DNA from 2 places in the Serratia sp. LSHTC3 genome. Region 1 is predicted to be linked to the other one. Evidence: riboswitches for the same ligand, from Rfam matches in the RefSeq annotation. Region 1 holds a riboswitch; the other holds the start of a gene.
The links. Region 1 has a riboswitch for fluoride ahead of AC2CGI_RS07120 (DHHA2 domain-containing protein). Riboswitches for the same ligand answer to the same signal wherever they lie in the genome.
Positions count from the first base shown of each region.

Region 2: it holds a riboswitch for fluoride, as region 1 does, so the genes downstream of both, crcB (fluoride efflux transporter CrcB) here and AC2CGI_RS07120 (DHHA2 domain-containing protein) in region 1, are expected to answer to the same signal.

Region 1 covers NZ_JBXUNP010000001.1:1,504,607-1,508,009, forward strand. The annotation lists gene AC2CGI_RS07115 (diguanylate cyclase domain-containing protein) at 1-1,266, opposite strand, end outside; fluoride riboswitch at 1,443-1,518, shown strand; gene AC2CGI_RS07120 (DHHA2 domain-containing protein) at 1,559-2,524, shown strand; gene AC2CGI_RS07125 (adenine nucleotide alpha hydrolase family protein) at 2,528-2,956, shown strand; gene eno (phosphopyruvate hydratase) at 2,973-3,403, shown strand, end outside.
Region 2 covers NZ_JBXUNP010000005.1:242,036-245,438, forward strand. The annotation lists gene AC2CGI_RS19425 (multidrug effflux MFS transporter) at 1-690, opposite strand, end outside; gene AC2CGI_RS19430 (TetR/AcrR family transcriptional regulator) at 697-1,293, opposite strand; gene crcB (fluoride efflux transporter CrcB) at 1,582-1,965, opposite strand; fluoride riboswitch at 2,045-2,107, opposite strand; gene AC2CGI_RS19440 (GNAT family N-acetyltransferase) at 2,191-2,619, shown strand; gene AC2CGI_RS19445 (diguanylate cyclase) at 2,621-3,403, opposite strand, start outside.

The DNA.
Region 1 (3,403 bases):
CTGGAGCTCATTCTCGAAACTCACCATTTCGCCCGCGAGGGCCCGTTCGATCATCGGTTTTGCTATCCGATAAACGCTTTCCCCCATGAAATCGCGCACCGTCATTTCTCTGAGACTGGACTCCTCCAGCCCGAACCAGGTTTTGTAGGCGCTGTTGGCGAACAGGTAGCGTTCATTGCCGTCGATCTGGCTGATTAAGGCCGGCATGTTGTCGGTAATGGCGCGCAAACGCTCCTTCTCCGCACTGAGCTGACATTCGGCGAGCACCCGGGTTTCAATCTCTTCGTTGAGTTTCTTGACGACCACGTTCAGCTCTCGCGTGCGGATTTCGACGCGTTGTTCCAGCTCGTGTTGCAGAGCGAACAGATCGGCCTCCGCCGCCTTGCGCTCGCTGATATCGACGATAACCGAGATGAAATGGTCCGGCTTGCCGTTAGGCAGCCGGTTTAACGCCACCGTCAGCTGCACCCAGATGATCGAGCCGTCGGCGCGGAAATAACGTTTCTCCAGCGAGTAAGTGCTGATCTCGTTTCTCAGCAGCTGCTGCAGTTTTTCCAGATCGGTGTTGAGATCGAGCGGATAGGTAATGTCCTGAAAGGTGCGATCCATCAGCTCGCGCTCGGAATAGCGCAACATTTCGCAGATGCGCGGATTGACCCGCAGCCAATACCCCTGCAGCGACACCAGCGCCATCCCTACCGCCGCCTGGGCGAAGGTCTGTTCGAACAGGGCTTCCGAGCGTTGCAGATTGGACTTCAGGTTTTCGGTATAGACGTGGCGTTCAATGCTCTGCAAATACTCCTCCACCACGGCAGCGAAATCGTGCAGGTCAGCCAGTTGTTCCGGGGAAAACGGCTGCGGCTGGCTGTCGATAATGCACAGGGTACCGAGCGGCAACCCGTCGAGCGACAGCAGTGGCTGCCCGACGTAAAAACCGATCCGCGGCCCGCCAATCACCAGCGGATTATCGAAAAAGCGCGGGTCTTTGGCGGTATCGGGCACCACCAGCGCTTCGCGTTGCAAGATAGCATGGCCGCAAAACGAGATATTGCGCGGCGTTTCCCGGGCATCCAGACCGTAACGCGATAAAAACCATTGGCGATCCCGGTCGATCAGCGACACCAGCGCGATGGTCACGCCGAAGTATTTCGCCGCCAACCGCGTGATGCGATCCAGTTTTTCCACCGAGTTTGAATCCAGCACGTTCAGCGAATGCAATACCGACAGGCGTTCGGCTTCGTTTTCGGGGAAGCAGGGTTCGAGCATGTTGTCTCCCATTGTGTCACCGACGGACCCGGCATAGCCGGCGTGAGTCCGTTCAGCGTTTCCGTCGATTAGCGGCAAATATCCTTGTCCATCATAGACTCACTCAGTATCAATCCGATTGCGCATTCTCGCCAGCTTTGCCAGGCGTTGCGTTTGTCACCGCGCTGCGCTACAGTCGTTCACAAGGTGATGGTGTTCCACCTTTCCCAACCGCCGCGTTCGCTCGAACCGGATGATGACGCCTGATATACAACTTCGCTTTATTTTTTAGGCAGGTATGTCAGGAGTCGCTATGAATGAAATCTCACGCTTTACCCCTTTTCCACTCCAGCCCGATGCCGACGCGCGGGAAATGCCGCTTTACGTTTTCGGCCATAAAAATCCCGACAGCGACAGCATCTGCAGCGCGCTGGTGATCGCGGACTGGCTCAATCACCTCGGCAAACCGGCCGTCGCTTTCCGCCTTGGCGAACTGACGCCGGAAACCCGCTACATACTGGCCGCCGCCGGCGTACAAGCGCCTGCGCTGCTGACAGAAGATCTCCGTGACCGTAAAGTCTGGCTGGTCGATTTTACCGACGTCGAACAAGGGCCGGCCTCATTGCCCGACAGCGATGTGGTCGGCGTTATCGACCATCACCGGCTGGGCACGTTAGTCACTCGCAACCCGCCCGATGTCTGGGTTCGCGCCGTCGGCTGTTGCGCCACCGTGATCCTGCAGATCCTGGCGGCGGAAAGGCCGATGCCGCTTTCTTCCGCCCAGGCCACGCTGCTGCTGGGCGCCATTTTGAGCGATACCGTCGCGCTGAGCGCGCCGACCGCCACCGAACAGGATCGGCTGGCGGTCTCGCGGTTGCGCGCAATTGCTCATGTCGACTATGACGCCTTCACCGCCGGGCTGCTCGCCGCCAAAACCGATCTCTCGGGGCAATCCGCCGCGCAGTTGCTGCACCGCGACGCCAAGAATTACCGCATCCATAGCGTCTCGCTGCTGCTGTCGCAGATAGAAGTGCGGACCATGAGCGACATCGATCCGCTGTTGCCCGCACTGCAACAGGCGCTTGAACATGCGAAGCAGGAAGCCGGGCTGGAGATGGCCGCGCTATTGGTCACCGATATCACCTGCCGTCGCTCCACCCTGTATTTCTCGCCGAACCGGGTGCTCGACATTCGTCAGGTGTCTCTGCCCGGCATGACGAGCCGGAAAAAAGAGGTTTTACCGTGGTTAACCCGCCAGATCGCTAACGCAGGGAGATAAGTCATGCCGCTCTACCAACATGCTTTACTGCTGGTGCAGGATGAACGCGACGGCCGGCTGCTGTTGCATCATGCCGAACGCCTCAATCAGCAGATGAATACGCGCATTACCGTGGCGCACATCAGCGCCGACTATGCCGAGCTGGACTACCTCAGCGATTCGCTGACCAAAGATCGCCAGTCCAGCGAGGTGATCGCCGCCAAGGCCATGCTCAGCCGTCTGGTGGAAGACTGCTCAATCCCCCTGGAGGTGCGCGCAATTGTCAGTATCCATCGCTTCAAAGACGTCGAAGCCCTGATTGCCCGCGAAGGCGTCGATCTGTTGCTGTTAGGCCATCAGAACCGTCCGTTCGGCGTCTTTTCCTCCTTCGGCTTCGAGTTCATTAACCATTTGTCCATCGACGTGCTGATAAAGCATGTGCCAACTCCCTAGAATGAGGTGACTACCCATGAGCTATGAGATTGAAAGCGTAACCGCCAGAGAAATCCTGGATTCGCGCGGCAACCCGACCGTCGAAGTCGAAATGAGCGCGGCGGGCGTCGTGGCCCGGGCTTCGGTCCCCTCCGGCGCCAGCACCGGGTCGCGCGAGGCGGTGGAGCACCGCGACGGCGATCCGCACCGTTTCGGCGGCAAAGGCGTACTGGAGGCGGTGCACAGCATCAAAACGGCGATCAATGAGGCGCTGCGCGGGGTGGATGTGCGCCAACAACAGGAGATTGACCGCCGACTGATCGCGCTGGACGGCAGCGAGAACAAGAGCCGATTGGGGGCCAACGCCCTGCTCGGCGTTTCTCTGGCCGCCGCCCGCCTCGCGGCGCAATTGTCGCAGTTGCCGCTGTATCGTTATCTGGGCGGCATCGGCGCCAACCTGCTGCCGGT
Region 2 (3,403 bases), on a different contig from region 1:
CATGCCGGCCATTACGAAGCCCTGCGTCAGGCACAGGCCCATGAAATAGCGCTGGGTCAGCAACCCGCCGAGCGACATCAGCATCGCCAGAATGCCGCCCTGGCTGCGGCGCTCGACCGGCAGGGATTCGCGCAGCTTCAGCGCCGACAGGCTGAACAGCAGCACGGCGATGGCCGCCAGCACGCCGAAGATGCCGCGCCAGTTCATCACCTGCAGCATCACGCCGCCCAGCACCGGCGCGACGATCGGCGCCAGGCCGTTAACCAGCATCAGCAAGGCGAAGAAACGGGTCAGCTCATGGCCGGCGTACAGATCGCGAGCAATGGCGCGAGAAATCACCGCGCCGCCGGCGCCGGCGATGCCCTGCAGCAGGCGAGCGATCAGCAACTGGTCGATGGTGGGCGCCAGCGCGCACCACAGCGAAGCGCCCAGCAGCAGGATCAGCGACAGCAGGAGCGGGCGCATGCGGCCCAGCTTGTCGCTGTAAGGGCCGAAAATCAGTTGGCCGACGCCCAGGCCTAGCAGCCCGGCGGTCAGGCTGAGCTGCGCGGCGGCGGTGGAGGTATTCAGCTCGCCCGCCATTTCCGGCAGGGCGGGCAGATAGAGATCGGTGCACAGCGGCCCCAGCGCGGCCAGCAGGCCAAGCACGACGGCGTACACCAGACGTTGTCTGGCTAAGTGTTTGGTCATGGGAGATTAAGATTTCCTGAACAGGTGAGAAATGGCCTGCTGATACAGATCGCGCAGCAGGGACGCATCGGCTTTTTGCGTGGTAAGGATCCGGTAACCGGTGCCTTCGCTCATGACGGCGATAAACTCCACCCGGGCGGCGATCTCTTCCGCGCTGAAATCGGGATACAGCCGCTGCAGGTTGTGGCACACGTGGCGAAACAGCCGCGCTTCCGCATCGCTGAGCAATTTGGCCACCACCGGGTTGCGCGTGGCCTCGGCGGTCACTTCCAGCATCAGCATGTGATCGGTTTCGCTCTCGCCCGGTTGCTGAAACAGCGTGCGCGCCGCCAGCGTACCGGCGATCAGGTTGATGTGATCGCCAAGGTTTTCCAGGCGCTGCATCTTGCTGGTGATGATGCGGTTGACGATCTCTTCGATGATCGCGTCTTTATTGGCGAAATAGCGATAGATTTGCCCGACGCTAAGCTGCGAGCCTTGGGCGATCTCCGCCATGCTGGCGGCATGGAAGCCGTGGCGGCGGAAGCTGGTTTTCGCCGCTTCGACGATCTGATCGCGGCGAGCCTGCACTTTGGCCTGTTTACTGTCGTTGGGGGGGAGCATCTGCCCGATCCTTTGCTACGCGTGAGCCGGGTTCACATTTTTGGGTGTGAACGTTCATTCTCAATTGTAGTGTAACCGACCGGAAAGACGCAAGATGAACGCGTGCTGCGATAAAAGGCGTTTAAGCGAACAGGTAGGATTTGATAAAGGCGGCGACGATCAGCACGCACAGCGCAACGGCGATCGCTTCGGCGGCGGTTTTCGGCAGGCTAAACATAGCGATTTCTCATCCAGTCAGGGGTACTGGATGAGATTATGCGCATGCAAGATTAAGGAAACATTAAGGCCTTATCGCCCGTTGACCCACATCACCAGCATAAAGGCCAGCAGCGTCATCGCCAGCGAGCCGGCCAGGTTGAGCAGCATGTTGGCCAGCGCCCAGCCGAAGCGGCCATCCTGCATCAGGTATACCACCTCCAGCGAAAAGGTGGAGAAGGTGGTCAGGCCGCCGCAGAATCCGGTGGTGATCAGTAATTTCCAGGTGGGATCCAGATGCGTCATGCGGGTGAAAATCGCCATCGCCAGGCCGATGATAAAACCGCCGATCAGATTGACCATCAGCGTACCGAGCGGAATGTGGGCGTTCAGCGGATTCATTTTCATACTTACCGCCCAGCGCAAAACGCTGCCGACGCCGCCGCCGATAAATACGGCCAGTAAAGAGCTCAACATGGGGCAACTACCTTTCAATCAGAGAAATTCACGAGGCTCGGAAAGGGACAGGCGTAACGCTACGCGCCTCTCTCCGAGAGGTTACGTAGACATCATCAGCCTGTGAAGGCGGTTAGGGAGGAATGTCATCTCCAGCGTGCCGCACGGCCTTTTTCGCCGCACCCGGTGGATGTTACACCTAATGCCGCCTATTTTGTAGTATCGACACTCTGCGAGGTAAAACGGATGGAAATCAGAACGGCGCGTCTGAGCGACCGGCACGCTATCGCTGAATTAATGGCGGCGCTGGATTATCCTGGCACCGAGGCGTTTCTGACACAGCGGATGCACCAACTTCTGGCGCACCCGGACGAGGCGTTGCTGGTGGCGGAGCAGGGCGAACAAGTGCTGGGCGTGTTGTCGCTGCATTTTCTGCCGCAGTTGGCGTTGGCCGGCGACATTGGCCGCATCAGCTATTTTTGCGTCGACGATCGGGCGCGCGGCGCGGGCGTAGGGCGGCGGTTGCTGGCGGCAGGCGAGGCGCTGGCGCACCGTCGCGGCTGCGATCGGCTGGAAGTCCATTGCCACAGCCGCCGCGAGCGGGCGCATGCGTTTTACCGGCGTGAAGGCTTTGTCGAAGCGCCGAAGTATTTTGCCAAGTTATTAAGTCAGTAAGTTACTCCCCTGGCGGCGCTGCCGTTTCCAGCCGGTTGCGGCCATTCTGCTTCGCCCGATAGAGCGCGCCGTCGGCCGCTTTCAGCCAGTCCAGATAGCCGCCCAGCGCGGGGTGGAAGTTAGCGATGCCGGCGCTGATCTGCAGCCGCAGCTGCGGCGCCTCCTTGAAGCTGACCGCGTCCAGCCGCTGCTGGATACGGCGCAGAACGATTTCCGCCTGTTCAGCGCTGGTGTTCGGCAGCACTGCGCCAAACTCGTCGCCGCCGTAGCGCCCGACGATATCCACGTTGCGCATGCCGATCAGCAGCTCTTCCGCCAACGCCGCCAGGGCTTCATCTCCCAGCGGATGGCCGAAGGTGTCGTTGATGGTTTTGAAGCGATCGATATCCATCAGGATCAGCGTGGCGTTGTCCTGGTAGCGGCGGCAGCTGTCGAACTGGCGATGCAGCAGGTGCTCCCAGTGGCGGCGGTTATACAGGCCGGTCAGCCCATCGCGGGTGCTGATGCGCTGCAGCTCCTGTTTCTTTTCCGCCAACCGTTTGGCGGTGCGGTAGGTCACCAGCCCAAGCAGCGTCGGATAAAGGTAGATCATCGGCAGGCACAGATAGATTTGCAGCGCCGTGCTGTGCGGGTGAAATGGGAAGCCGAGCAGCGCGGCGGTGAGCATCGCCGTAGCCAGTTGAATGGCCAATCCTTTGACAAACAGCGCTTTGCCGGCTGAAGCGATGTTATTCATGCTCATCATCGACAGGATGACGATGGCGGGCAGCGCGTTGAACGCCAT